One region of the Blautia sp. DFI.3.45 genome, then DNA from elsewhere that is predicted to be linked to it. Evidence: riboswitches for the same ligand, from Rfam matches in the RefSeq annotation. Region 1 holds a riboswitch; each other region holds the start of a gene.

Region 1 (10,579 bases):
GTTTTTGTTACAAAAACACGTGATATTCCATCCTGTCTGTCTTTTCTCCAGCCGATGACCATATCATATTTCTGTCTTCGTTTCCAGAACGGTTCAAATTCTTCCGGCAGTGTCTGGCCGTCTGAATCTGTCTGGAAAATGTAATCTGCACCATTTTTGAGTGCATACTTATAGCCATAAAGCACAGTTGCACCATGACCGCCGTTTGGTTTTGTTATCGAAATCAGCAGAGGGCGTGTCTTTGTACACTGTTTCAGTTTTTCATATGTAGAATCTTTGCTCCCGTCATCAATGACAATCAGACGTGACTGACCGTTTCCGTTATGCTTCTCTATAACAGGATACCAGTCATTAATGACCTGTTCAATGTTATCCTGCTCATTGTATGCCGGGATAACAATGTATAACTTATCCATATTTCTCTCCTTTGGATGATTGATGGTATCCATTATAGCATACATATACATGAAATAATAATATTATTTCGAAAACGATGTACTATAGCTGTTACTGTTCACTGCTAATATCCCGCGAGGTGTTTTTTGTGAGCGAAGGTCACAGAAAACCCGAGACATACTGCGCGAATTTATGCGATTAGCATAAATTCTGTGCATCGCGAAGCGTGTTGCTGGGAACGGAGTGAACAGTAACCTATAGCTCTGCCAGTATTCCCAGCTCCCGCGCAAGGCGAAGCAGTTCCCTGTTTGCGGCATTCACTGTTCCGAAGTCTTTCAGAGGACAGATAACTTTCTGACATTTTTTCATCAATTCCACAGCCTTATCATAAGATTCCTGTGAAATACTTTCGAAAGGTTTCTCTGTAATCACCTGGTCTGCAAGTGCACCGGCTACCTGACAGTCTACATCATTCGTGTGAAGCACTCCTGCCGCAAATGGAATTCCCTGTCTCTGCAGTTTTCGATAATACGGAATTCCGCTTCCATTACCGCCAATTACAAACACCTGAGGTTCACCTCTGGGCGGATCCATCTCCACACATCCAAAAGCAGCATTATAGCTTCCTCTGGTAATTCCATACAACTTCTGAATATACTCAGAAGTAAAGATTTCTTCCGGAGCACCATATTTTTCTATATATTCTCCATGTACACAGATAACTTTATCAGATATTTTCTGTGCAAGATCCAACTCATGCAGCGACATGATCACTGTAAGCTGATGATCCAGCACCATCTGTTTCAAAATGGTAAGAAGTTCCAGCTTATGACGGATATCCAGAAAAGAAGTCGGCTCATCCAGTACAATGATCTCCGGCTCCTGACAGATAGCCCTGGCAAGAAGGATTCGTTGTCTCTGACCATCGCTGATGGCTGTAAAATCCCTGTCTTTTAAATCCCATGCATGGACGGTTTCCATTGATTTCTTTACCTTTGTCTTATCCTCTGCGGAGAGTATTCCCAAAGTTCCTGTATAAGGATAACGCCCTGTGGCTACAATGTCTTCGCAAGTCATCAGTTCCGGACGCATACGCTCTGTGAGCACGACTGCCAGTTTCTGAGAGACCTCTTTATTGGTCATCTTTGCCATTTTCTCTTTATCCAGATAAACAGTACCGCTGATCGTGGCAAGCTGTCTGGTGATGCTTTTAAGAATAGTGGATTTTCCGGCACCGTTAGGACCGATGAGAGTGAGGATTTCTCCCTTTTTCAGCTGAATATTGATTTCTCTGATAAGAGGTTTTCCGTCATATCCCACAGTCAGCTGATCCGTACGGAAAAAATACTGTTCCTGCCGGTCTGCTTTGTTATTTTCTGTTTCCTTTATTACATCTGCTATTTTCTCTGACATATTTTTTCCTGTTTTCCTTTTTTATGCTGCATCTTATAGTAATCTGCCCGGATAGCGTATTCTACTCCTGCTTTTTATATCAATTTCTCTTCTGTCTGCGGATCATGATATAGATTACAACCGGTGCGCCAAACACTGCTGTTACGGAACTGATACTGAGTTCTGTAGGTGCAAATACGGTTCTGGCGATCAGATCACAGAAAAGACAGAATACTGCCCCTCCCAGAAAACAGGCCGGGATCACAAGGAGCGGTCTGGCTGTTTTCAGCAGGCTTTTTACAATGTGAGGCACTGCAATGCCAACAAAAGAAATTGGTCCTGCAAAAGCTGTCACACAGGCAGACAGAATACTGGATAAGAGAATCAGTCCTATGCGGAACAGCTTGATATTCACTCCCATATTCTGGGCATAAACTTCACCCAACTGATAGGCACCGATAGGCTTAGACATAAAGAACACGATCACCATTGTGAGCAGAACTACTATTGCCATTACTTTCACATTACCCCAGGACATTCCTGAAAAACTTCCCAGTGACCAGTTGTGAAGATTGACGATATTGGAGTCATCCGCAAATGTAACTACGAAATCTGTAACTGCAGAACAGATGTAACCGATCATGACACCGCTGATAACCAGCATGGACATGTTGTGGACTTTTTTGGCAACCAGCAGGACAAATCCCATGGAAATCATAGAACCGATAAACGCTGCAATGATCATGGCTGCAGAACCCATGGAAATAGATCTGCTCAGAAAATAAATCATCAGAAGTGCAACTACCAGCTTGGCTCCTGAAGAAATTCCAAGTACAAAGGGACCTGCAATAGGGTTATTAAAAAATGTCTGAAGAAGAAATCCGGATACAGAAAGTGCTCCTCCAAGAATGATCACTGACAGAATCCTGGGAAGACGGATTTCCCATATTATATTGTAAGCAGTCGCATCTCCTTGATGTCTGAAAATAATATTCAGAATCTCACCCACTGAAAGATGAATGCTTCCGGCATTTACATTCCAGACAAATAAAATCACCAGAAACACCGCCAGTATAAAAAATGCTATCCAGTATCTGGCTGTACGTTTTTTGTCATCCATATTTTTTGTTCCTTTTGTTTTTATATTTCCTGCTTTTGGCAGTTCTGCAGAATCCCGCAAACATATTTCAATGCCATTCGTAAATAACTATACCAATCGCATAGAATGCGAATTCAAGTGTGCCGAGGATTTACAAATATCATTTTAACTTATGCATATATACAAGTTCATCCAGTGAATCATCATCTGTGGTAAGGATTGTATGAATATCTTCGATCATGGTTCCAAGCTCGGTGGTTTCCTGGAAAAGATTTTTACCCGTACACCACACATTTCCATCCTTCACTGCCTTAAAATCTGCCAGAAGATTACTTTTTGCCAGCAGTTCATCAATACTAGAAAGTTCACCGTCGATAGTACTGTTATAGATGATATAGTCCGCATCTTTTGCTTTGGCATAAAATTCTTCCATCTGCATATTCATGGTAGACAAAGCGTTATCACTTTCTCCTGTATCTTCGGGAACATATTTGCCGCCTGCAAGCTCGATCATGTTTGAAACATAATCACCATTCTTTCGCACATTGACAGCACCTGTGGAATTAATATAAAAGAATGCTACTGTTTTACCTGTATCTTTATCATCAGAGGTCAGAACTTTGTCAAGCTTGTCTGTCTGCTCCTTAAATGCCTTCTCAGCTACATCTTCCTTTCCGAGAAGCACAGCATAGAGTTTCATCCATTCAGTTCTTCCCAGAGGATGGCTCTCATAACTGGAACGTTCTACCATTACCGGGATACCAAACTGTTCCAGTTTCTCTTCCACCTCCGGATTATGATGGATCATAGTTGATTCAATGGCAAGACCACAGCCTTCATCCAGGATCAGTTCATAATCCGGTGCATTGTACTTGCCTGCATAAATCATTTTTCCGGATTCCATGGCATCTTTTGCTTCCTGGATATACCATCCATTCTCCTGAGTTCCTGAAAGACGAATGCTGTCAATACCGTCAATTGCGCGGAAAAGATCCATGGCAGAGGTTGCTACCAGATAGATGTTGTTCAGCGGTTGTTGAATAACTGTGATATCTTTTTCAAGCCCCTTTGGAGCCTTTTTTCCCTCTGGAACTACAAGAAACTGTCCTTCCTGATTGATAGTAATCAGAGCATAGCCATCATTGTAATAGTCTACGCTGAATTCTTCTGCGTAGGAAAGTTCCATACTGTGATCATAGGTAAGTCCCGGGATATCCACAGGAGTTTTTGCATTGTCTTTATCTGCTGCGTATGCTGTACAGACAGTGCATATACAGATAATAAATAATGCAACTGACATAAAACCGATAAATATTGTTTTTTGCTGTTTCTTTATTATGTTTTTCATCTTCATAATTGTTTCTTTGTTTGTATGTGATTATTTTGCTGTTTTTTCTGCTTCTTTGGCAGTTGTGGAATCAAAATTTAAGGTGTAGTCAATCTCGTGAGGCTCACTCATTGCTACTGTATCTGCTGTTACCTCCATCTCTGCATCAAATACGCTGACAGGGATTTCAAAAGTGGAGTTTCCGTCTTTATTAACCGGCTCATATTTCTCACCATCCACAAGCATATAATCATAGTTCGGACTGCTCCATACGATAGTTGCTGTAGCTTTATCGCCTTCTACATTAATGGCTGCAGGAGAATCAATGGTTGCTCTTCCTGAACCGCCTGTGAGAGTTACATCCATGGTATAATCGCCGTCTTCAAGATTCAGATCTGCCAAAGTCTTACCTTCACTTGTCTTACTGTCTTTCGCATCTTTGTCTGTGTCATCTGCTTTGGAATCTGCATCTTTATTTTCTTTATCATCTTTTTTTGCATCTGTATCATCGGATTTTACAGGATTTTTGACACTTACCTTATGGTCATACCATTTTCCTTTTGTTCCGATCAAAGCTACATCGAATTCTTCATCAATTGCGGGTACCGGGATATCAAATCCATATACTTCCTCACTCATTCCATCGCTGTATGTAACAGTATCTGTGGTTGGCTCAAGAACCTCTGCCCCGTCTTTCTGTGCATCTTCTGCCTTTCCGACGAAAAGGTTTACAATTTTCTTAGAAGCAAGGCTTACATGGATAGTCATCTTGCCATCCTTTACTGTAAGGGTTCCTTTTCCATCGTTTGCTTCATTTACATGGAACATTCCGCTGTCTGTATCAAATTCTGCTGTGTAGGTGCCATCCTCTAATGTATCACTCTTGGATGCATCTGTTTCTTTATTATCTGTGTTTTCTGAATCAGCATCTTTTGCAGTTGTTTCTTCTTTATCAGTGGTTTCTTCTGTTGCCGTATCAGTATCTGTCTTTGCAGCAACCGGGCTTGTACCGATCAGAGTAGCTGAAATAGTAAGTGCTGACATTAATAATGTAAATGAACGTTTCTTCATGATTATTTCTTCTCCCTTATCTTCATATTTTTTATAGTTTTTTCTATCGTGCTGTTCAACCCATCTGCTGCAGAGCAACAGGCTTTTGAACAGGTGATGGCAAATATATTATAGTAATTCCAGAAAATAATGCAATTAAGACAGTTCCTCTGGATCTTTCTCAGATGTGCGCACGTTACTGTGAACGGAATGAACAGAAACGTGCGAACTGTTTGCAGTATTTTATGGAATTGCTATGACTTCTTTTTTTCTTATCATATAATATATCTGCCCGGAAACTTTTGCAAGTTCTCCGGGCAGTTTATCTTGTTTGAACAATATTTTTTATTCAGCGTCAGCCTCTGCAGTATCAGCTGTTGTCTCAGCTGCGTCATCTGCCTGTGCATCGTCTGCCTGTGCATCGTCTGCACTGTCATCTGTTGCTTTGGCATCAGTATCTTCTGCTGCTGCATCGTCAGATGCTCCAAGAGAATCAATTGCTGCTTTTGTATGAGCCACATACAGATCTTCTACTGCTGCGATTCTTCCAAGACCTGCGATCTGACAGTCAACACTGTCGAAATCACCGGATGCCTCAAACTGAGATTTCCAGGAATCTGCATCATCACCAGCCATATCATTGTTAGCGTGGTCTCCGGCAACAACCATCAGAGGACGAAGGATTACATTCTTGAATCCTGCTTCTTTTACTTTCTCGATAACCTTGTCACATGCTGTGTCTTCCGGTTCTCCCTCTACAGTTCCGATGAAAGCGTTTGTGAATCCAAGATCATCCATCTGTGTCTGCATCTGGTCATAGGTTACGTTAGCTGTATGGGATGTACCATGTCCCATGAATACAAATGCTGTGCCTGCATCTGCTGCTGCTTTCATATCATCAAATCCAGCTTCCTTGCAAGCTTCATCTGTGATTGCCTGAGCAACTGCTTTCTTGTCATCATTGATCACTGTAGCATCATCACCAACTTCACCGAGCATTGGCTCTGCAATTGCAACAGATTCAAATTTGTCTTTGTATCCATCAATTGCCTCTGTCATTTCATCATATTCTGCACCATGCATCAGATGTGTCGGCTGTACAACAAGATTCTTAACACCGTTAGCTACTGCACGGTCAAGAGCCTGCTGCATATTATCGATTACTTCATCATCTCTTGCCTGTACATGGTTGATGATGATCTGTGCTGTAAATGCACGTCTTACTGACCAGTCCGGATATGCTTTTGCAAGGGCATCCTCGATTCCTTTGATATCCTCTGCACGGCTGTCGTTGAAGGATGTACCAAAACTTACTACAAGAAGTTCATTCTCACCAATCTCATCCTGGTTACGAGGATCATCTTTGGAAGCATCACCTGTGTCACGTCCAAAGTATTCAGGGCTTGCTTCTTCACCTGTTACCAGTTCTTTCTGAGCATCTGTAAGTTTGTCCCATGCTTCTTTTGCTGCTTTGCAGTCTTCGTCAGTTGTGTCTGTTCTTTCCTGAACATAAATCTTATCGATCAGGGCACCAACTTCGTCTGCGGCTTTCTGATCATCATCAGAAGCTTCTGTTGTATCATCAGATGCTTCCTCTGTATCTGCTGCATCTGCATCGTCTGCAGTTGCTTCTGTGTCATCTGCAGCCTCTTCTGTTGCTGCATCATCAGATGCAAAAGCAACTGTACCTGTTGCTGCTGTCATGGAACAGGTCATGGATACTGCCAGTAATAAGGCTAACATGGATTTTCTTTTCATTTCGTTTTTCCTCTTTTATTTCTCGTATTTCCGGACAATTGTATGCACAAAAAAAGCAACTGCATATTCTGCAGCTACCGCTTTCCCATAAATACATGGTTTATATGTACCAGATATATCTGTAATTTCCGATTCTGTCTGATTCATTTAATAAAAGAGCTATGTATCGTTATGAGAATACAGGTTCTGTATACCGCAGACCTTAAATTCTACGCCAAGGCAGTTCTCCTGACTTCGATCATCGCTGTTTCTCCCTTCCCGGTTTCCCAGTGGTTTCTGAAAAGCAGCTCCCATACACAGTGACGGTATCGCTCCGGATTCTCACCGGATTCTCTTTTGCGCATCAAGCGCGATGCAACCTTTGCGTTATAACATTGCACATATTTAATTCGGATATTCTTTTTTTATCACATTTTACCAAAAATGTCAATACAATTCGTGTATATTTTCCTCTAATGTTTGGCATTAGTGTTACTGTTCACTCCGTTCACAGTAACGTAGCCAAAATTCATTCCAGATTGCCTGCGGCAATGGAATTTTGGCTTGTATATTATCGCGTTATTCATTACACTTCTGTCAGGGTTTTGAAAAAACAGGTTCTGTTTCCGGTATGGCAGGCTGCACCGATCTGCTCTACTTTAGCAAGGATCGTATCATTGTCGCAATCCAGTGTAAGGGATTTTACAAACTGAAGATGTCCGGATGTGAGTCCCTTCGTCCAGAGTTCATTGCGGCTTCTGCTCCAGTAAGTCATTTTACCTGTTTCAAGAGTGGTATTAAATGCTTCTTCATTCATATACGCCAGCATCAGCACTTCGTTTGTCTGATAATCCTGGGCTATAACAGGTACCATTTCATCACTGTTTAATTTAAAATCAGACCATGCAATACTGCTTTTTAAATTCACTGTATTTTCCATTTTCTGTCTCCATCTAATTTATTGATTGCCATAAATCATTTCGTAAATTTTCAAATTTTACAAACTGCCCTTGGTAGACAGAACATCTGTGATTCTTGGATCATAGGATGTGGCTGCGTCCAGTGCTTTGGCAAAACTTTTGAACATTGCTTCTGCTACATGGTGATTATTCCCACCTGCCAGAACCCTGATATGAAGATTCATGCCACAGGCATAGGAAATGGCATAGAAGAACTCTTTTACCATTTCCGTGGACATGTCACCGATCCTGTCTGTGGTAAACTCTGCATCCCATACAAAGTAAGGTCTTCCGGACAGATCGATCGCACAGAGCACCAGGGATTCATCCATGGGAAGGATGCAGCTTCCATAGCGCTTAATCCCCTTTTTGTCACCAATTGCTTCTTTTAATGCAGTTCCCAGAACAATTCCTGTATCCTCGATGGTGTGATGGTCATCCACCTGAAGATCACCATGGACTCTGACACTGAGATCAAAGAGCCCATGACGGGTAAATCCATCCAGCATATGGTTAAAAAATCCCACACCTGTCTCAATATCAGAATATCCGGTTCCATCCAGATTTATTTTTAATTTGATTTCTGTTTCTTTTGTATTTCTTTCTGCTGAGGCTTCTCTTGCCATGGTTAAGTCCTCTCTGTCTTACTTATTTTCAAACACTCTGAATCCATTGTTTTAATGCGCAAACTACAGTTTACATTATAGCAGATTTCAGATTCAAAGCCTTACCATTATTCTTTATCTTCATCCTCAAAACGAACTGCAATAGAATTTGCATGTGCAGTAAGCTGCTCAGAAGTTGCAAACTGAATGATATCTTTGTGTATATTACGCAGTGCGGATTTTGAGTAATATACAATACTTGATTTCTTGATGAAATCATCTACGGAAAGGGCTGAGAAAAATTTGGCTGTTCCGTTTGTAGGAAGTACATGGTTCGGACCTGCAAAATAATCTCCCAGTGGCTCGGAACTGTACTCTCCGATAAAGATCGCACCTGCATTCTTCACTTTCATCATATCTTCAAAGGGATTGGCTGTCACGATCTCCATATGTTCCGGAGCGATTTCATTGGCTGCCTCAATCGCCTCGTCCATATCCTCTGCGATCAGAATGTATCCAAAGTTATCAAGAGACTTCTGAATGATTTCTTTTCTGGAAAGGACCTCCACGAAACCTTTTACTTCTTCATCTACTTTCTTCGCAAATTCCTCACTTGTAGTGATCAGGATAGCACATGCCAGTTCATCATGCTCTGCCTGGGAAAGAAGGTCAGCTGCCACAAAATGCGGATTAGCTGTCTCATCTGCAAGAACAAGGATCTCACTCGGTCCTGCAATGGAGTCAATGCTTACATAGCCATATACTGCTTTCTTTGCAAGAGCTACGAAAATGTTTCCGGGACCTACGATCTTGTCTACCTTCGGAATACTCTCTGTTCCGAAAGCAAGGGCACCGATCGCCTGTGCACCACCCACCTTATAAATCTCATCTGCTCCTGCTTCTTTGGCTGCTACCAGTGTGGAAGCGCATACTTTGCCATCCTTTCCGGGCGGTGTTGTCATAACAATATGCGGGACTCCTGCCACTTTCGCAGGTACAATATTCATCAGTACAGAAGACGGATAAACTGCTTTTCCACCGGGTACATAGACACCCACACGATTTAACGGTGTTACTTTCTGTCCAAGCATAGTTCCATCTGTTGTGCTTGTAAACCAGCTGTTCTGGATCTGTTTTTCATGATACTGACGGATATTGACCAGAGCTTTGCGGATCACTCCAAGAAGTGCAGGATCAATCTGCGCATAAGCCTCTTCAATTTCTGCATCTGTGACGCGGATAGTCTCTTTTGTCACATCAGCTTTGTCAAATTCTTTTGTATAGGCAAAAAGGGCTGCGTCCCCTTCATTTTTTACTTTATCAAGGATCTGAGCTACTGTGGATTCAAATTTCCCATAGTTATTCGGGCTTCTTTTCAGCAGATTCTCAAGAATATCCTTTGTTGATTCTTTTGTTAATTTTACTGTACGCATCTTTACATCTCCTCCTGAAGAACTCTTCTTAAGTCTTCAATAAGTTTACGGATTCTCTCATTTTCCATCTTCATGCTCACCTGATTGACTACCATTCTGGCAGACAGCGGGCAGACCTCTTCTAGCACTTTCAGCCCGTTTTCCTTCAGTGTACTTCCAGTCTCCACAATATCTACGATCACTTCAGACAGACCAACGATGGGTGCCAGTTCAATAGAACCATTTAATTTAATCAGATCTACTGTCTGATGTTTTCTGTTAAAGAAGTAATCTTTGGCAATATTTGGATATTTAGTCGCCACACGGATCAGCTGGTTGTTCTCCAGAACTTCTCTGGCACTCTCCGGTCCACAGACACACATCTTACATTTTCCAAATCCAAGGTCCATCACTTCATAAAGCTTACGGCCTTCCTCCAGGATCGTATCCTTTCCCACAATTCCGATATCTGCCGCGCCATACTCTACATAGGTAGGAACATCCGGACCTTTTGCAAGGAAGAATTTCATTTTTAATTCTTCATTTGTAAAGATCAGTTTACGGGAATCTTTATCTTTCATTTCTTCGCAGGTGATTCCTGC
Region 2 (10,579 bases), on a different contig from region 1:
GTGTGATCGGAAGCTTTTTCCTCAGTATGAAAAAGGGTGTTTCCAGAGGTATTTTCTCCAATGAAGCCGGACTTGGTACAGGGTCTATCGCTCATGCCTGTGCAGATACAAGCAAACCTGTAAAACAGGGTATGTTTGGTATCTTTGAGGTATTTGCAGATACGATCGTGATCTGTACTCTGACAGCACTTGTGATCCTTGTAAGCGGCGTGCCGGTAAATTACGGTGCAGCGGCAGGCGCAGAACTTACAATTTCCGGATTTACTGCTACATACGGAGGCTGGGTTTCTATCTTTACAGCAGTTGCCATGTGTTGCTTTGCGTTCTCAACGATTATCGGATGGGGACTTTACGGAGCACGCTGCATTGAATTCTTATTCTCTGCAAAAGTTATCCGCCCATTTATGATTGCCTATTCATTAGTGGCAATCCTTGGTGCAACTGTAAATCTGGGACTTCTCTGGAGCATTGCTGAGACATTCAACGGTCTCATGGCAATCCCCAACTTAATTGGTGTATTCCTGCTTTCAGGAACTGCCATTACACTTACAAAAGAGTATTTTGCACAGAAATGATAAAAACAGTCTGGAGAGTTTTCTTCAGGCTGTTTATTAGTTTACCTGATGCTTGATGTTAGGTTATTGTTCAGACCCTTGCATAGGGCATTAGTAAAAATGACGAATTTTAAATTTTTTTATTGATGTTATGTACTGTTTTTTATCCGTCATTTTTACTTTATCCACAACCACCCGGATTCGCTTTTTTGCGGCTTTTCCCTTATAATGTGTATATAGATTTCAACGATTTCAGGAGGGAAGTGAGTGGACATTGAACTTATTCTATTCACTTCCCTTTTGTATTTCATCAGGAGAAAGCAGGCATAGAATATTTTTACCATAAAAATGTGATGATCCAACTATGATCTGACAGAAAAATAACAGATTAAAATATAAATCAGCTGTTCTTTAAGTGAAAATGTTTTCAGTACTTCGTTCTTCCATACATCTTCAGGATAAACATCGCCCAGATAAGTATCCCGTCCACAGTACAGTCCATAAAGAAGCAGCCTTTTTCCCTCTCGGACAGCCTCCGGTTCCATGATTAGTCCCCAGCGAAGCTGATCCATCAGATGAAGATAAAGAGACACACATAAAACCAGATTGCTGTTTCTGTTTCGCGATAGAAGTATTCCTTCCAGCTCAGAAGCTTTCTTAAAACTAATATTGTATGCATGAAAAAGAATCTCATGCTCTGTATAAAAATCCCACAGAGTTCCCGGGGTGATTCCATATCTGCCAGTACGAACAAGAACCTGAAACTGTCTCGGACCACAGGCAGCTGTCTGTTTCATCAGGGCATGTTTTACTGCCATACGGACTGCCCTGCCAATCAGCTCTCCAAGCTTGGAATGTCCGGAGGCATCGGTAAGTGTCAGCTCTCCCTCCATAGCCGAGGCAATCACCATTCCGTCAGTACCAGAACCTGTCGCGATTTCTTCTGAATAACAGCTTCCAAGTAAGAGATGTGAAACGGCCGCTGCTTTTGCCTCCGAAGCAATCATCATTGAGCGGACCATGGCTGCCTCTGTAACATTCTGATTGATATAGATAAAAACATTGATCGTACCGGGTGGCAGCATCTCGTAAGCGCCGTTTCTTTCATAGTAAGAAGAAGGATCTCCCGGACACATTCCGTTTGAATCAATTCCCCCTGTAACAGCAGCAGTCACGGATAACTCCTGATAACAGATTTTCTCAACAGCACACAGTTCAGTCCATGCCGCTGTGCTGAGTGCGGTTGCTGTCTGCGGATCAATTCCCAGCTCTTTTGTATGAATGTTCAGGTCTTCCTCATAGGTGTTTCCAAGCATTTCACATTCATAGGCACCATTCATGCAGTTGATATTTAAAGCATGCGTGAGATGAGCAGTGATCCCGCCATTAAGAGGACTGGTGCTAAGAACCCTTGTTTTTCCCGGAAAAGAAAAAACAGTACATCCCTTCTTTTGAAAATAAGTAAAAGTATCATTCATAAACATTCCTCTTTTTTGTCTGTTCAATACAGATTTTGTTGTTATTAGGAAAAGTATTCTACTTTGAATCCTGACTGCTGGCAGTATCTGTCTACTTTAGAACCTTTATAACAGCGGATTGTAGCCGCTTTGTTGATGATCCATTCCCCGATAAATTCAGGATCATGGCGAATCTCCAGATACTGCAGGCGGTTACATCCATGAAAGATCCATTTTCCAAGGTATCTGACATTGGGCGGAATCACCACAGAGGTCAGATTACAGCACTTAAAAAAAGCACTCTCATCAAGAACTTCCAGCGAATCAGGCAGCTGCAGCGAATCCATTCCGCAGAAATAGAAAGCCTGCTTTCCGATAACCCTTAAATCCCCCCCCCGGAAAAGAAATACAACTCAGTTTCTTACATTTATAAAAAGCCCTGTCATCGATTTCTTCCAGAGAGGCAGGGAAAACAACTTCCGTAAGAGTAGCGCATTCTGAAAAGGCATTCGGACCGATAAATGTCAGTTTGCTGTTCGGGGCGAACTCCAGACTGTTCAGTTTTCGGCCATTGTTAAATGCATTTTTTGGAATACTGGTAAGGCTGGCGGGAATTTTGACTTTTTTCAGAGAAATGCAGTCTGAAAATACCCCTATGCCAAGTTTTTGCAGATGTTCAGGAAGCTCTATTCTGCTTAACCGGGAACATCCCTGAAAGGCTTTGTTTCCAATCTGTTCCATTTCATAGGGAAATACCACAGAACGAATATCAGGTCTGTTAAAAAAGGTTTCTGCTGAGATAGAGCGGCAGTTTTGTGGAAGTTCCATATTCTTCTCAATATACTGTCCGCAGTTACGACGCGTAAGTGTCAGAGAATTTGACATAAAAAAATACTCCTTTGCTGATAGACAATGTTGTTTTCTCTGCATGGGAGTAGTATGGACTATGATAAAAATAACAAGGTACCGATAACTGCCGGTGTTCTATATTCCTTAAAAGGAACAGAGAAAACATATGTAAGGATGATACTTCTGTAAAAAAGAGAACACTAAAGAAGATCACCCTTCCATTTCCTATTGCGTGTAGTTAATGGCGGCAGTTTATAGCAGGTATTCTGACTCACGCAGTAACGCCATGTCTCTCCTTCTCGCATAACGATGCAATGGATATGAGATATGGCTGCACGTATACAGCAGCACGACTGTTCAGGATTCTGACCTGATTCCCTCTTAGCTGAAAGTCCGACATTTCTATACCGTGACTGACAGAACTAAAAACCGGTAATTGTCAATGAATGTTCGATTAAATTGTATTATACACTTTTTTTGGAGAAAAGACAACAAATTTTTTGAGGGGGAGACAAAATCAGGGAGGGGACGCGCAGGGAAAGCGTTTCTTTTCTGTGCGCTGGTTATTGGATGTGTGGGGATTTGTATGATTTGCAGGTAATGTTTTTGGTTTTGAATAATTGCGCGTCGCATTCTCGTTACTTTAGGAAGAAAGTTATACCAGCCAGTGCAGTCCGCTGTCACCGGAAGTAGGGAAAAGATATGCAGAGCCGTCCAAACGGAAAGAGAGAGGGTTGTACAGAGAGGGAAACAGAACCTATAACGCAGATGCCGTAGGCGCATATAATATCCTGAGAAAATATCACTCCGTATCCGGAGTAAAAAAAGAACTGTCCGTAACCGGACTGAAAACACCGGAAATAATAAAAGTAGCTGTATAGCTCTAAAGAGCAAACAGTAGTGGTGCCATGGATGCACCCTGAAAAAAGGCGGTATCCCGCCTTAATTCAGATGCTCTGGTAACTCAGTTGCCGAGTAATTCACAACAGAGGTGTGGAAGATCATTCCTTTGATTTGTATATTCCGCATTGTGGAGATTCTGTAAAAGAGTGTTTTCTCAGACGTATTCCGGGGATAATAAGGGAAGTAATTATTTGTAATCGGGATATTGACAAATTATGGACAAAATGTTAAGATGGTTTCGTAAAAAACGAATAGCGTTTAGCGCACATGTACAGCTCATTACTACGGTAATGATTGAAGAATCGTTGGGTGAGAATCCCAAACAGGGCTTTCGTCCCTTGTAGTATATTCAGTCTGCAATTCACTGTATTCTTGTAGAAGTATTCATAAGGGATACTTTAATATAAAGGATAGGAGTGGATTCTTGGTTTGTACATTGATATTCCCTGCCGAATCCGGCAGGGATTTTTTTTGCACTTTGATAACAGAATATCGGAAGTAACGTTATCTCTTTATCTTTAGCTTTTGGAAATCCGGTGAGATACCGGTACGGTTTCATCCCCACTGTAATAAGGACGAACACTGCGAAACCATTGGAAAGATCCTTTCCGAGAAGGGCAGCAAGTAGGTTGGAACTTTAAGTCAGGAGACGGACTTTAGTAAAAATAAAAAACAAATATCTGTAGGCATAACGGAGGTTTATTTTTTATACCCTTTCTTATGGAAAACAGGTATCAAACGTGGTCTGAAAAGGCTGCGAAATGATATATTTTGCAGGATAACCTGCAAAAAAATAATACATTTAATTAAGGAGGAAACAAAATGAACATGAAAGTAAGAAAAAGCGTGATTGCATTCTTAATGGCAACAACAATGGTAGGAAGCACAGCAGTACCGGCTATGGCAGATACAGTAACTGCAAAAGTGTCTATAAAGACAACTGGTTTAACAGGAAAAAATAGTGCGTCACCAGACATTGTGCCAGAAAAAGTTGTTACAGTAACAAATTCCAACGGTTCTGTTACTGCACTAGATGTTCTGAAAGCAGTTTCGGGATCTGATACTGAAACAAAAGAGACTTTAAATGGTAAAACTTATCATTATCAAGGAGTTTTAAGTTGGTATGATGGTCAGTATGGAAATTATATTCCAGCTGTTAAAATGGAAAATCATGCTAATAGCGATTTAGGGAAAGTATTTGCAGATGATGGTACAGCAAATAAAACAGCAAACTCTCTTGCTAACGGAAGAGGAAAATATTTCAAATTATCAAATCTTAATACAACAGAAACAGAAAGCATGAAGGTTACAAAAAATTCAACCTGGAACAATATAGTACATAAAACAGATTGGCTTTCTGAGAAAGACTATAATAATTATTCAGGTTGGATGACTATTATTGATGGTAATACAGATAACTTAGGTGTTGATACTGTACTTTCCGACACTAAAGAACACACTGTATGCTTAGATTTTTCTATGATGATGGGATTAGATCTTGGATTTTCCAGTTATGTTCAGCAGGGAGATCAGTGGATTCAGGTTCCGGGTTGGAAATAAAGTAAATTTTAATAGCAAATAAAAAGATGAAGATACTAATGCTTTATAAAGTTTCACTTTATAAAGCATTAGTTCTTCGTCTTTTTCATATTATTTTAATTTTAGGGTGTAAATAGATATGAAGAAAAAGAAAAAAGAAAAAAAAATCTTATATCAGTTAATATTCTCAGCTTTTCTATTATTTAGTAATGCCTATCTTGTAAAAGCTAATTCAGATATATTATCACAAGATTCAACAGGGAAATACTGTATTAATACAGAACAAGATTATTATAATTTTATCGAAAATATACAAAATTATAATAATAAAACGGTTATACTATGTAATGACATTGACATTTCAGATGTTCCAGAAGCAACATCTAGTTTTGGCGGCATATTGAACGGAAAAGGACACACCATTACATATGCTTCAAAAGAAGCAAAAGAAAACATTGCTGTATTTCCTTTTCGTATAAATGACAATGGAATTGTAGAAAATATAAATGTACAAATTGATGAATCATATGCATATAATAGCGAAACAGATGAATTTCAAACTGTCTTTTCGCGATGTGATGGAATTGCAAAAGGAATAACAATTAAAGGAAACGTAACTTGTATTTATGACGATGAAGATACAGATGTTTATATAGGTGCAATCGAGGGAAACGGAACTTTAATGGATTCTTCCATAGCAATAACTTACGATTTGCAGAGTGAAAAAACAATCGAAGAAATAGCTGACGATATTGTTGATAATGATTTATCATTTGAATTTTGTCAATTAGGAACAATTAATACTGGAATAACTTACCAAAATTGTATAGGATATGGACAGTATTCGGAAGCAATAAAGTCATTAGCAGATGAACTGGAACCCAAAATAAAAGATAATACATGGGGATATCTATGTGTTTCATTTACACGAAAAAGTTTTTTTAGTACGTCAGCAAGTGCAACCAATTGTTATTATGATAAAGAAAATATGCCAGACATTAAAATCATGTCTGAATATATTACAAATAGAGATAATAATAAAGAGTTTCCTAATTATGCTGATTTTGGCAAAACTACGTCTGAAATGAAAAACCAGGGAACTTATGAAGGGTTTGACTTTAATAAAAAATGGACTATTTCCCCAGAAGATAATAATGGCTATCCATATTATAATCCACAAACCGAAGAAATAACTCTTAAAGTTCAGGCTTCCACTGAACCTAAAGTATGGAGTACAAGCGTACCCAGAGATTATAATCGTTTTGTTGATTATGCTAAAAATTATCATTTCCCATATCAAGTAGATATTATAAATGGTGAAAAAAAGAATATTTACGATGACGGTAATAATAATGTTGTAAATGTGATAGGTGTAAAATTTACAGATTTAACTGATGAACAACAATCTATTATTGAAAAATATGGTATAGAAGTAGTTTTGCCATCTGATGATGTAAAGAAAGATATAAAATCTGCTACAATTGATACGAGTTTTTTAGGCGAACGTCCATTAAGCGTAGAATGGATTAATATGCCTATTTTGAAATTTAAAGATGGAAAAGAAGCACAAGCAGAAGAAGATGGGTATAGTTTCAAAGTTGAAGTAGTTGACGGTACTGGTGAAGTTGTAGACAATGGAGCTAAGGGAAACTCAAGTAATCCAAGTAATTGGCCATCTTACTATGAAAAAGCTAAAAAGGCTTGTAACATTATTATGAACTATTGCCAAAATAAAAATGCCTTTGGATCTAAAGAATCCCCATCCTATGAAAATACAGATATTTGGGCCATTTTTACAGCAGCTAGATGCGGCTATATTCCATATGGAGATACAAATTATTTTGACAAATGGTTTGCAAATACCAAAGAGTATTTGCAGTTACTTAAAAATCAGGGAACTGATGTTTCTCAATGGAAGACAACAGAACTTTCAAAATTAATTTTAGCTATTGAAGCTATTGGATATGATCCAAGGGACATTTCGTCTGTAGACCTTCTTTCGGCAGTTGGATCAAGAAAAAGCACAGAACTTACTTATACAACTGTATATGCTATTAATGCAATAAAAGCAGGTGGGTATACCGCTGACACTTTTAAAGATACAGAACTTAACCAATGGGCACATGATACAGCAAAAGCTTTGTCAAATGCCGAAGACAAAATTTTTGCAAATGCCGACAATACCATGGGATGGCAGCCACTTATTTTCTGGTACAAAAAGCCTGGTTACGATGATGTAACAGAAGCTGTAGACAAGGCATTACATAAGCTTCCAGCAATTGCACAACGTTCAACAGGTTCATTCTGTACACCAGGATTTGAAACAGGATGTATGTCTTATGGAAACAACGCATGGAATGATGCACAGGCAATGCTTTTTGCAGGAACGTTTGGTGTAAATGTTTTAGATTCTTCCAGTGGATATACTAAGAATGGAAACAATATTCTTGATGCATTCTTTGATCTGGTAGATGTAGATGGTGTTTTTGACGGAAGTATTCATGGATTCACAAATTATGATGTTCCGCAGATTGCACGTGGTCTGGATGCATTTATCAGACAATATGAAAAAACATCCAGCTTCTGGGAATTTACAGACGTAACTGTTCCAACAAAAAAAGTTAACAACATGATCCTTGCCCTTAACGATGACAGTACGAAAAAGCAGATCAAAGAAGCGAGAGACGCTTACGAAGCATTAGACGAAACTCACAAGGCAATCTTTAACAAGGATACACTTAGAAAGCTTCTTGCAGCAGAGACTGGTTCAGGTAATTCTATTGAAAAAGCTATGGCAGCCATTGATGCGATCCCAGCAGCGGATAAGCTGACAATGGATGACAAGGCGGCTGTAGAGAAAGCAAGAACTCTTTATAATTCACTGAATGATGAAGAGAAATCTGTAATTACAAATTACTCTAAGCTGACTGAAGCAGAGGCTAAGATCAGAGAACTCGAGAAACAGCAGGAGCAGAAAGATAAGGATAAGAAAGCGGCAGAGAAGGTTATCGCTGATATTGATGCGCTTCCTTCTTCTTCTGAACTGACTCTTGATCCGTATGTTCTGCAGCTTCTTGACCGCGTACAGGCAGAGTACAATGCTCTTACGGATGCGCAGAAGGCTCTGGTTACGAATTACAGTACGTTACAGTATCTGAGAAATCTGATCCCTGATCTGAAGGCTGCGGCTGCAGTTGTTGATAAGATCAAGGCGATCGGTGAGGTTACTTCCGATAATTATCTGAAGAAACAGGCTCTTGTAGTGGAAGCCAGAACGGCTTATGATGCCCTGACAGCAGATCAGAAGAAGCGTGTGACAAACTATGCAGAGCTTGAAAAAGCGGAGTTGTTTATCAGCAGACAGAGTACGGATGAGAAGGTTGCTTATGTGATCTCCTTTATCGATGAACTGAATATCACTACTTCATCTTCAGGCGCTCTTTCTGACGGACCTCTGAGACTGACAGAGAAGAATAACAATGTTCCGACAGAGAAAATCTGGAATGACTGGAAGGCTTATGTGGTAAATGCAAGAGCATTGTATGATACGCTTGATGACCAGCAGAAAGCCCAGGTTACAAATACAGCTTCTCTGGAGAAAGCAGAAGGTTATATTTACCAGCTGAAAGCCGATGCGCTCAAGGCAATGCTTAAAGCACTCCCGGATGCGCAGACAGTACGAGGATATGAGGCACCTCAGCCGACTACAGTTCCATCAGCACAGGAGGCAGCTTCTGTTGAAGAGGAACAGGCGGTACCGGCACAGTCTGAGGAATCTGATTTCTCAGATGGAAGTGCGGACGCATTCAGCAGTGATGAAGTTGATGAGCAGGCAGCTGAGACAGTGGATATCCCTCAGGCAGAATCAGCTGAAGATACTGAAGATGTCCAGACAGATGTTGATTTCTCCTCTGATGAAGAAGTTCCGGCAGCAGGTGATACCTCTAAGCGTGAACTTACAGAAGCAGAGCTGAAACAGATTGCAGAAGCCAAGAATGCTTATGACAGATTAACAGAAACAGAAGAGAAGAAATTCAGAAGCGAGAACACCGCACTGGTTGAGAATATGGAGAAGCTTCTTGCCATGGCACTGACTTATGAGAAAGGCCAGAGTGCATATCAGCAGTTCTTCGCAGATGAAGCAGCACAGATTTATGCAACAGTAAAAGATCACCCGGTAGACAGAGATTCCTACGCAGATGTTAAGGCTTTCCTTGACCGTTATGCTAAGGATTATCAGGGACAGGAAGATGCCATGGCAGGCCTGAAAGTCAAAGTCGGCAGTCAGGAGATGACTTTTGCAGAGGTTATCGCAGCACTGACGGCACAGGCTGACAAGGCAGGTAAGGACATTTCAGATGCACAGCAGGCAGATGAGTGGATCAGCAATCTTCCGACTGCTGTTACCAAAGAGAACATTGCAAATGTAGAAGCAGAGCTTGCAGCACTTCAGAAGCTGATCGACGGCATGAGTGTGGAAGGCAAGTCCTATATGTGGAATGCGAAGCAGTTAGGGCTGATCAAGACGATCGTGGCAGATTACCACATTGAACTTGCGGGCAAACAGGGTGCATTTAAGGCAGATATGCCTGCAGATCTTCAGACAAAGGCAATCAACTATAAGACTGTCCAGATCAGCTGGAGCAGCGTGGATAACGCAGACGGATACATGGTATACCGCAGAACTGCAGACAGCGGATGGAAGAAGATCGCATCCCGGGTAACAGACATTTCCTATAAGGATCAGAAAGCAGTTACAGGAACAACCTATTATTATACTGTTAAGGCGTACTCTTACGCATGGGGCGAGATGACTGTAAGCAGCTATGACAAAGATGGTGTTGCAGGAAAAGCCAGACTTGGCAAAGTAAAGATTGCTACGGCAAATTCTGAAAGCTACAGTACGATCCGCGTAACATGGAATAAGGTTTCCGGTGCAAATGGATACAGAGTATACCGTTCCACTTCAAAGGATGGCAAGTATACAGCGATTGGTTCCACTGCAAAGAACAGCGCAGTTACATTCCTAGATAAGAAAGCAGTTACCGGTAAGACTTATTATTACAAAGTACGTGCTTACCGCAATGTAAGCGGAAAGAAAGTATACGGAAGCTATTCAGCAACAGAGAAAGCAAAGGCAGTACTTTCTGCTCCGACCCTGTCCGCAGGCTCAACTTCAAAGACAGCAGTGCTTGAATGGAGTAAGGTAAAGGGTGCCGATGGCTATCAGGTATATGCCAGCGATTCCCAAAATGGTACCTATACCCGCATAAAGAT
Region 3 (9,300 bases), on a different contig from region 1:
GTCTGTTCCAAAAAGGATTCTGATCACATGAGGGATCACAAGTCCTACAAAGCCGATCACACCTGCACAATATACTGCAAACCCGATCATTACAGAAGCAACGATCAAATAAAAAGTTCTCAGCCTGTGCAAATCAGTTCCCAGTGTGATCGATACATCATCTCCTAACAGCATCAGATTCAGATTACGATATTGCGTCCAGAAAATAATTACACAGATCAATGTAACAGGAAGCATTACACCTACTCTGCTCCAGCTTGCGCCTGCAAGGCTTCCCATCATCCACTTCATTACTTCTGTTGCTGCATTTTTGTCATTGGTGATATAGATAACAAAATTGGAAAAAGCAGAACATACCGCACTGACGGCCATTCCGGCAAGGATCAGTTTAGCAGAAGTAGCTTTTCCGCCCATGTTTGCAATGGCAATTACTGCAAAAGAAGTGACCATTGCACCAATAAATGCAGGAACACCAACTGAGTTTCCACCGAGAAATCCACCAACTCCAAGCATGATCGCCAGTGTTGCACCAAGGGATGCACCGGATGAAATACCAAGTACATATGGATCTGCCAGTGGGTTCTGGACAATCGCCTGCATAACTACGCCACAGACGGAAAGAGCCATTCCAACTGCCAGAGCCAGCAGGACTCTGGGCAGCCGGATCAGCCACACAACATCGTGAACTGCGCCTTCTGCATAGGCGGACAGGCTTTTGATATGAAACAATTTATATGCAATGACACTGTAAACATCTTTCAGTGACAGATCTGCATTTCCAAAAGTGATTGCTGCAAGAATGGAAAAAATCAAAAATGCCGCAAGCCCGATAAGAACTGCCACATACATGGATGTCCTGAGCACACTGCCTTTTTTTGTCTGTGAAACCTGTTCTTTCACTGTTATGTCCTCAATCAGTCAAGATTCACATCCGGATATAATCCTTTTGCGAAAGTTTCAATACCATCCTGTGTACGTGTTGCACTTGCGTACATTTCACTGAGCATGATCGGATAAACACGACCGTTCTTTACAGCGTCAAGGCTCTGAAGTGCTTCGTCATCCTTGATAACGGCAAGCTGGCTTTCTTTTACAGTTTCCGGATCATCACCTGCATATGGCATGTATACAACAAAAATCACATCAGGGTTTGCTGCAATGATATCTTCTTTTCCTGCTGTAGAAGCATCCGGGTTTGCCAGAGTCGCACCCAGTTGTGTTACCATATCTCCACCAAGGCTCTTTGCACCATAGTTTGTGATATCTTCTCCAAGAGGTTCCAGAACCATTACGCTTGGTTTCTCTTCTACATCTGCTGTTGCTGTAAGAGTTTTATCGATCACTGCCTTTGCATCATCTACGATTGCCTGTGCTTTGTCCTGTACATCAAAAATCTTTCCAAGATTTAAGATGTCTGTAAATTCATTTTCCAGAGTTCTGTCTCCGTCAGGGCGTGTGTTTGTGTTGTAATAAGTGTTGCATCCTTTGTCGATCCAGTCTGTTACATTTCCGAGATTTTTATCAGAAAACAGGGAGCTCCAGGATAAGATCATGTCTGGCTCCAACATCGTTACAGTCTCAAGGGATGGGGTAAATTCATCAAGATAATTTGTTTTTGAAAATGCATCTTTAAGTTCATCCGGAACTTCATTGTCAAGACCTGCAGTAGCTACCAGACGGTCTTCCAGGCCAAGTGCAAGCATGGTTTCAATGCTTCCCTGATATACAGCAAGAACTTTCTCTGGTGCCTTTTCATAGGTTGTTTCGATTTCATTTCCATCATAATCATAGGTTGTGATGGTCAGAGGATATTCTGTCTTTGTACCTTCTGCGTCTGCTGTCTTATCTGCATCTGCTGAATCCTGTGCGTCTGCATCTGCTGCCGGCTGATTGTCCTCTTTGATTGTCTCAGAGTCTGCTCTCTCTGCTGCAAAAGCTGCCGGAGCTGCGGAAACTGCCATAGCTGCTGCCATCATAATTGCCATGATTCTTGTGGATAAATACCTGTTTTTCATTTGACTTCCTCTCTTTTCGTATATGTTATTTACCTGTTCGTGTAACCGAAAAGATGGGACTTCAGAAAAAGTAAAATAGAAGTGATAAGAATAACGGATACTTTTTACGGAAGCTCCTTCTTTACGCTGTCAGGCAGGTTTCCTGACTCACAGATCACAGAAAATTTCCACAAAATAAAAACTGATACAACATCCATGCTTCAGCAGTTCATGAATGTTGTATCAGAAATATTTCCAGATACTCTCTGACAGCCGGATTCCGCCTTCTCACATATTTGTGCAATGACATATTACAATCCCGCTTTTTTTCTGTATACAGTGGCCGCAACCGTTCAGGCATTTCACCTGATTCCCTCTCACATTACCATACACAAAATCTGCATATGATAATGTTCACTTAACAGCTTATTCAATTACGCTGATACAATTTTAGCACACTGCTTTTATAATTACAACCATATTCGAGACACATCAGAATTCTTTCTTCTCCATAAGCCGGACACCAATCCAAAAAGACCCCATATATACAATTACTGTAAATAATACAACTCCGGCCAATACCATTCCCCAGTTCAGTCCATTCAGCCATGCATCGACTGCGTCTGCTGAAAGTCCCATTGTTTTTATCAGAATATAAACTACGGCAAATATAATAGCCCACATGACCATTGCAATATAACGTCCTTTTTCCGCTCCAAAATGTATTACAAGCGGGAGCGATACCGCCAGCATAAGAAGTGCCAGTGGAATGTATATCAGGCTGCCAATGATAGTCTCACTCAGACACCCCTGAAGTTCTGCCACACCTTTGCAGATTACTCCCGTTATCGTTGCAATTCCCCACGCTACAGCCGTAAGCCCTGCTCCCAGCAGATATTTTTCCGCCACATACTGTTTTCTGGTAACCGGCAAGGTCATAAGAAACGCAAGACCATTATCAAACTCATCATAACTTATAGTCGTAATGGCAAAAATTGCTGTGACAATCGTAAAATATCCTGTAGCAAAACTGACACTCCCGCTTCCTGCCAGATTCAGGATGACTTCCATTACAACAACCAGGATAAAAAACTGTTTCTGCTGTTTCATCAGTTCTATATCCTTTACAAATAATCCCTTCATACCTGTTCCTCCATCATCACTACCAGATCATCAATCTTTCCATTCTCAATTACAACATCCGGATAATTTTCCATATAAAATTGTTTCTGGTTTGTCAGACACCTGTATCCATAAGCTTCTTTCCGGATCTTAATAAGGTATTGCTGATCCAGTTTTTCGTACTCTTCTTCTGCAACTTTAAGAACTGCATAATCTGACAGCAGTACATCTGTATCCTCATGAAGGATAATTTTTCCGGCATGGATCATATAAAAATCGTCACAAAGACTCTCCAGATCTGATGAAATATGTGAACTGATCAGAATAGAACTGCTTTCATTTTCTTCCATATATTCTCTCAGCATGTTCAGCACTTCATCCCTGGCTATCACATCCAGACCAACTGTGGGCTCATCCAGAATCAGCAGTTCTGCCTTATGGCTTAATGCTGCCAGTACTTTAAACTTTGCTTTCATACCAGTGGAAAATTCTTTGATTTTCTTGTCTGTGGGCAGATTGAATCTTCTGCACTGCTGCAGGAATTTCTCTCTGTCAAAATCCGGATATATGCTTTTCATAATATTGGCCACGCCCGCTGCTGTCAGATACATACTGAAGCCTGAATCTGCAAAAACAACTCCCAGTTTCTGCTTATCCTCCGGCTTAAGCTCTTCTGCCTTTTTCCCAAAGACCTCTATCTCTCCGCCATCCGGATGAATCAGGCCAAGCAAAGCTTTAAATGTGGTGGATTTCCCGGAACCATTTCTTCCAATAAGTCCTGTAATCATCCCAGGCTGTACTTCCATAGAACAGTCCAGCGAAAAACCTCTGTAATTTTTCTGCAAATGACTGATTTTCAACATGTCTTAGTCCTCCATGATCATTTCAAAAAGATTTCTGATTTCCTCATCGTTCAGTCCACATCTTCTGCCCTTCATGATCGCCTGCTCCAGATCATGTTCTACTTCTTTGAGCTGTTCTTCCCTCATCAGGTTTTTATTTGTGGCTGCAACGTAGGTTCCTTTTCCATGAACAGTGACGGTAAATCCCTCTTCTTCCAGATTGTCGTAGGCTTTCTTCACAGTCAGGGCACTAATCTTCAGTTCCTTTGACAAACTGCGTACTGAAGGTAATACAGTGTCCGGCTGTAACTCTCCTCTGATAATCGCAGACTTAATCTGGTCTATGATCTGTTCATAAATAGGTACCATGGATGAATTATTGATTATTATATGCATATGTTTCTCCTCCATCTGCAAACAGTATATAACAGTGCATAACTGTTGTCAACTGTTTTATACTGTTATGCTTTATATTTTATCAAACGAGTCTGCCTGCCCCTGTTCACTGATAACATCTCACTTCGATTTGCAGACTAAAAACATTTCTACAGACAAAAAGAAAGATGGATTCGGTTATAAAATTTTCCAAATCTATCTTTCTTCTTATCAGATTCTTAATCCACATTGCTACGTATCTCTACACCGAATAACTGCTCTGCAGGGAACTCACTTAATTCGGTTAAAGAATTGTTTTTAATTTGTTTTTATGTAATGGTTTTTTCTCTGTTTTCTACTCTGCCAAATACGCCTTCAGTTTCTCCATATCAGCTTTCATCACTCTCCGTCCCACCTCATAAATCTCCTTTAAATGGGCGGGATCACGCTCAACCGGTTTGGCACTGATGTCTCTGTCCGGGCGGATAACATGGATCCTGCCCTCTTTTTCCAGATATGCGATTTTATCCAGCATACGATTATACTGAATATGACGTTCATCCAGAAGCTTTACAAGCTCCGGATACTCCCTGAACTTCAGTCTGAGCAGCGGCATCAGCTTATTATGTTCTTTTCTGTATCCCGGATGGCGAGTACATACTACCACATTTTTCTCATAACCCTGTGAAAGCATCCAGTTTACAGGAATCGGATCTGAGATACCACCGTCCAGATACATTCTTCCATTCAGCTTTACCGGTCTGGCGGCCAGTGGCAGGGAAGCTGATGCACGCATCCATTCCACATCCAGCCTGTCTCCCATTCTGCATTCCTGATAGCAGGGTTTTCCTGTTTCAATATCTGTACATACAACCGTAAACTTCATGGGTGATCTGGCAAATGTCTCTGTGTCAAAAACATCCAGCTTCCAGGGCACCTCCCCATATGCAAAATCTTTGCTGTAAAGATCGCCGGTAGTGATCCAGCTTTTCAATCCCATATATCGTTTATCCTTGCAGAATCTGGTATTATAACGAAGGGTTCGTCCAATCTGGCGGGACTTATAATTACATCCAAAAATTGCACCGGCGGAAACGCCAACTGTAGAATCTGCATAAATCCCCTGCTCCATCAGCTCATCCAGAACTCCGGCTGTATACAGTCCCCGCATACCTCCACCTTCCAGAACCATTCCGAGGCCTTTCTTTTTATTGTCTTCCATAGCTATTCTCACTTTTCACTTTCTTTCACATATTCATTTCGGATTGCAAATCCATGATCCATAGGGCCACTTCCCTTTCCCAGGTCAAGCATTGCCGCCAGTGCTCCTGAAATATACTGTTTGGAACGTTTTACAGCAGTCTGCAGGTCATATCCCTTTGCAAGATTGGAAGCAATGGCACTGCTCAACGTACAGCCTGTTCCATGTGTGTTTGGATTATCGATACGCTTTCCTTCAAACCAGCAATATTTTCCATCATAGTAAAGCAGATCATTTGCATCATTAATGCTGTGTCCGCCTTTGCAAAGTACTGCACAATGATATGTCTCAGAAATCTTTCCGGCAGCCTCTATCATTTCCTCTGCATTGGTCACTGACATTTCAACCAGAACCTCTGCCTCCGGAATATTCGGAGTAAGCACATCAGCCAGTGGAAACAGTTCCTGCTTCAATATCTCCACTGCATCATCACTGATCAGCTTGGCACCGCTTGTTGCAACCATAACAGGATCCACAACAATGTTTTCCGCTTTATATTGTTTCAGTTTCTCTGCTATTACATGAATCAGATCTTTATCTGATACCATTCCGATTTTTACCGCATCCGGATAAATATCCTGAAAAACAGAATCCAGTTCCTGCCCCAGAAATTCCGGTGTTACATTTAATATTGCCTGTACACCGGTTGTATTCTGTGCAGTTAATGCGGTAATGGCACTCATTGCATATACACCATTTGTGATCATTGTCTTAATATCTGCCTGGATTCCGGCGCCTCCGCTGGAATCACTTCCTGCGATCGTCAGTGCAGTTCTCATAATTGTCTTCCTCTCATTTCTTCTATAATACAATCTTATCTACTGCCTCTTTCAGTTCTTCTGCTGCTTCTTTAATGTTATTCTGAGCATAAATGGCACTGATCACTGCCACACCGCAAATCCCTGTTCCCTTTAGCTGAGATATATTTTCTGCTGTGATCCCTCCGATTGCCACCACAGGGATAGATACCGCTTCACAGATTGCCTTCAGTGTTTCATGGGGAAGTTCTGCCGCATCTGCTTTTGAACCGGTTGCAAATACTGCACCCACCCCCAGATAATCTGCACCACGCTCCTGTGCAAGCAATGCCTGCTCTACCGTTCGTGCCGAAACTCCCAGGATTTTATCCGGTCCAAGTTTCTCACGCACAGCACCTGCTTCCATATCACTCTGCCCTACATGAACACCATCTGCATTCATCTTCAAAGCAATTTCCACATTGTCATTTATGATCAGAGGTACCTTATAATCTCTGCATAATTCCTGAAGTTCAGCTGCTTCCTGCAGGAAAGTTTCATCATCTGAATTTTTATCTCTGAGCTGCAGAAAGGTTACGCCTCCATCCAGACTCTCCTTTACCACTTCCTTAAGGCTCCGCCCATTAAGCCAGTGACGATCCGTTATTGCGTATAAGCGCATTTTCTCTTTATCGAATTTCATGTTTCACTCCTCTTTTCTACTCTTATCTATAGCAATTTATCCCAAAAGTTCTGCTGCAACTTTCTCCAGCTCATCTCTGATCTTAATATGCTGCGGACATACTTCTTCCCACTTACCACATTTCACACATTCATTGGCAGATTTCCTGCCATGTTTGCCTGCCAGCCATTCTTCCTGGTGAACTGTGCAGTTGCTTCTTCTCTTGTCTTGCAGTTGATCCATGCTGCATTCTTTGTAAAAAGAGTCATATATTTTTTACATACTGATAATTCCCAAAACGTTTGCAATAGAACTCAGCAAAATAATGATCAGGCAAATCGGTGCAAAGTATTTGATAAATACTCTGTACAGTTTCTTTCTGCGGAATGGAGAAGACTGTTCAATTTCTTTTACCATTCCATCAATACCAACAACACGAAGAATCAGAATACAGGTTGCAAGTGCTGCCAACGGCATCATTACTGAGTTTGTCATAAAATCGAAGAAATCAAGGAAGTTCATTCCAAAGATACGAATGAAATCCAGAAGTCCATATCCCATGGAAGATGCGGTTCCAAGTACAATCATGATCACAACCATCAGACCGCAGCATTTCTTACGACTCCAGTGAAGTTCGTCCATGAATGTGGAAACACTGGTTTCCATCAGGGAAACTGCACTTGTCAGAGCTGCAAGTAATACAAGTATGAAGAATACGATTCCTGTTGCAGTACCAAATCCCATACTTGCAAATACTTTTGGCAATGTGATAAACATCAGAGATGGTCCTGCCTGAAGTGTTTCAGGATTTCCACCGGAGAATGCAAATACCGCCGGAATAATCATCAGTCCCGCAAGGATTGCGATACCTGTATCGAAAATCTCAACCTGTGTGGTAGATCTCTCGATATCCATATCTTTACGGACATAGGAACCGTAAGTATAGAGGATTCCCATTGCAATGGACAAAGAATAAAACATCTGTCCCATCGCTGCTACTACTGTCATCCAGGAGAAATTTTTCACATTCGGGATCAGGAAATATTTCACACCTTCAACAGCGCCCGGACGTGTGACAGAATAGATTGTAACTACGACTGCCAGAACTACCAGAACCGGCATCATGATCTTTGACATTCTCTCTACACCGTTCTGTACACCACCGAGAATGATGATGAATACAAGCGCCGCAAATACCAGAAACCAGAGTTCCACCTGCCAGGAATCGGAAATAAAGTTTCCAAAATATCCGTCTTCCGCTACTGCCTGGACATTTCCTTTGAAATATTCCACAAGATACTTAATTACCCATCCGCCAATCGTACTGTAATAAGGAACGATCAGCATTGGAATCACTGCATTTAACCATCCGCCGATTTTGAATGATTTCGTTTTTCCAAAATGCTCAAATGCACCTACCGGACTCTTTCTGGTCATTCGTCCAAGGGCTGTTTCTGACATGATCAGTACATAACCAAATGACGCTGTCAGAAGAATATAGATCAGCAGGAAAATTCCGCCTCCATATTTCGCTGCAAGATATGGAAATCTCCAGATATTTCCCAGTCCTACTGCAGAACCTGCAACTGCCAGCACATAACCAATCCTTCCGGAAAAGCTTCCTCTGTTATGGTTATGTGCAGAATTGTTTTCTTTTTTCATTATACACCTCACCTCGTTACAAAAACCTCCCATAGGATTTCTCCCATGGGAGGTCTGCTAGTTTTTTACTGATTCTATAGTATCAAAAAGATGCGGGAATGTCAAAGACTAATAATAATTACAGACTTAATTGTAACATAGTTACTGTTCACACACCACTATCCCAGTATATATTTCAAGTATAGTCTTTCTGTACACATTGTTCTATGATATAATAGTTGAGCTACCACCCCTAGACAGGTGCAGAAAGGGGGTGTGTTGTAAATGGATATGATCTTATCATTTATGCTTTCTATCTTGGCAAGTGTAATCGCCTACTACATTTGCAAATGGTTGGATAGAAAATAGCAGCTGGTAGCCAGCCTGGGGGAATAAGCCACCCTGCCCAAACGGAATAAAAAAGCCTCAGAGGTCGCAACTCTGGGGCTTTTGCTGTGTTATAAATGAATTTAACCTTATCATTTTGCCTACTGGCATTATATCATATGCATTTTTTGTTTGCAATATACTCAATATACTTTTTCGAATCAAGTCAAACTTTTGGTTACTGTTCACACATCACTATTCCGCGAGGTGTTTTGGCATGAATCTGCCACAATCCGTTTTATGAAATCGCAGATCGCTC

Evidence for each region. Region 1 has a riboswitch for cobalamin ahead of LJE09_RS01620 (sirohydrochlorin cobaltochelatase). Riboswitches for the same ligand answer to the same signal wherever they lie in the genome.
Region 2: linked by a shared signal. The riboswitch ahead of LJE09_RS09245 (hypothetical protein) and the one ahead of LJE09_RS01620 (sirohydrochlorin cobaltochelatase) in region 1 are both predicted to bind cobalamin.
Region 3: linked by a shared signal. The riboswitch ahead of LJE09_RS15985 (ABC transporter substrate-binding protein) and the one ahead of LJE09_RS01620 (sirohydrochlorin cobaltochelatase) in region 1 are both predicted to bind cobalamin.

What each region holds. Positions count from the first base shown of each region.
Region 1 is NZ_JAJDMI010000003.1:15,842-26,420, reverse strand. It holds gene LJE09_RS01645 (glycosyltransferase family 2 protein) at 1-416, opposite strand, end outside; gene LJE09_RS01640 (ABC transporter ATP-binding protein) at 652-1,809, opposite strand; gene LJE09_RS01635 (FecCD family ABC transporter permease) at 1,889-2,908, opposite strand; gene LJE09_RS01630 (ABC transporter substrate-binding protein) at 3,048-4,241, opposite strand; gene LJE09_RS01625 (hypothetical protein) at 4,266-5,285, opposite strand; gene LJE09_RS01620 (sirohydrochlorin cobaltochelatase) at 5,610-7,022, opposite strand; cobalamin riboswitch at 7,224-7,400, opposite strand; partial or broken gene hisI (phosphoribosyl-AMP cyclohydrolase) at 7,594-7,920, opposite strand; gene hisB (imidazoleglycerol-phosphate dehydratase HisB) at 7,999-8,586, opposite strand; gene hisD (histidinol dehydrogenase) at 8,694-9,998, opposite strand; gene hisG (ATP phosphoribosyltransferase) at 10,001-10,579, opposite strand, start outside.
Region 2 is NZ_JAJDMI010000021.1:38,353-48,931, forward strand. It holds gene LJE09_RS09220 (alanine/glycine:cation symporter family protein) at 1-575, shown strand, start outside; gene LJE09_RS09225 (adenosylcobinamide amidohydrolase) at 917-2,032, opposite strand; gene LJE09_RS09230 (leucine-rich repeat protein) at 2,077-2,358, opposite strand; gene LJE09_RS09235 (leucine-rich repeat domain-containing protein) at 2,336-2,896, opposite strand; cobalamin riboswitch at 3,100-3,302, opposite strand; gene LJE09_RS09240 (hypothetical protein) at 3,595-3,741, shown strand; cobalamin riboswitch at 4,243-4,436, shown strand; gene LJE09_RS09245 (hypothetical protein) at 4,586-5,323, shown strand; gene LJE09_RS09250 (hypothetical protein) at 5,703-10,579, shown strand, end outside.
Region 3 is NZ_JAJDMI010000071.1:1,109-10,408, forward strand. It holds gene LJE09_RS15980 (FecCD family ABC transporter permease) at 1-900, opposite strand, end outside; gene LJE09_RS15985 (ABC transporter substrate-binding protein) at 915-2,015, opposite strand; cobalamin riboswitch at 2,131-2,399, opposite strand; gene LJE09_RS15990 (ABC-2 transporter permease) at 2,487-3,137, opposite strand; gene LJE09_RS15995 (ABC transporter ATP-binding protein) at 3,134-3,979, opposite strand; gene LJE09_RS16000 (GntR family transcriptional regulator) at 3,983-4,354, opposite strand; gene LJE09_RS16005 (patatin-like phospholipase family protein) at 4,689-5,555, opposite strand; gene thiD (bifunctional hydroxymethylpyrimidine kinase/phosphomethylpyrimidine kinase) at 5,564-6,373, opposite strand; gene thiE (thiamine phosphate synthase) at 6,396-7,034, opposite strand; gene LJE09_RS16020 (hypothetical protein) at 7,071-7,256, opposite strand; gene LJE09_RS16025 (sodium-dependent transporter) at 7,290-8,675, opposite strand.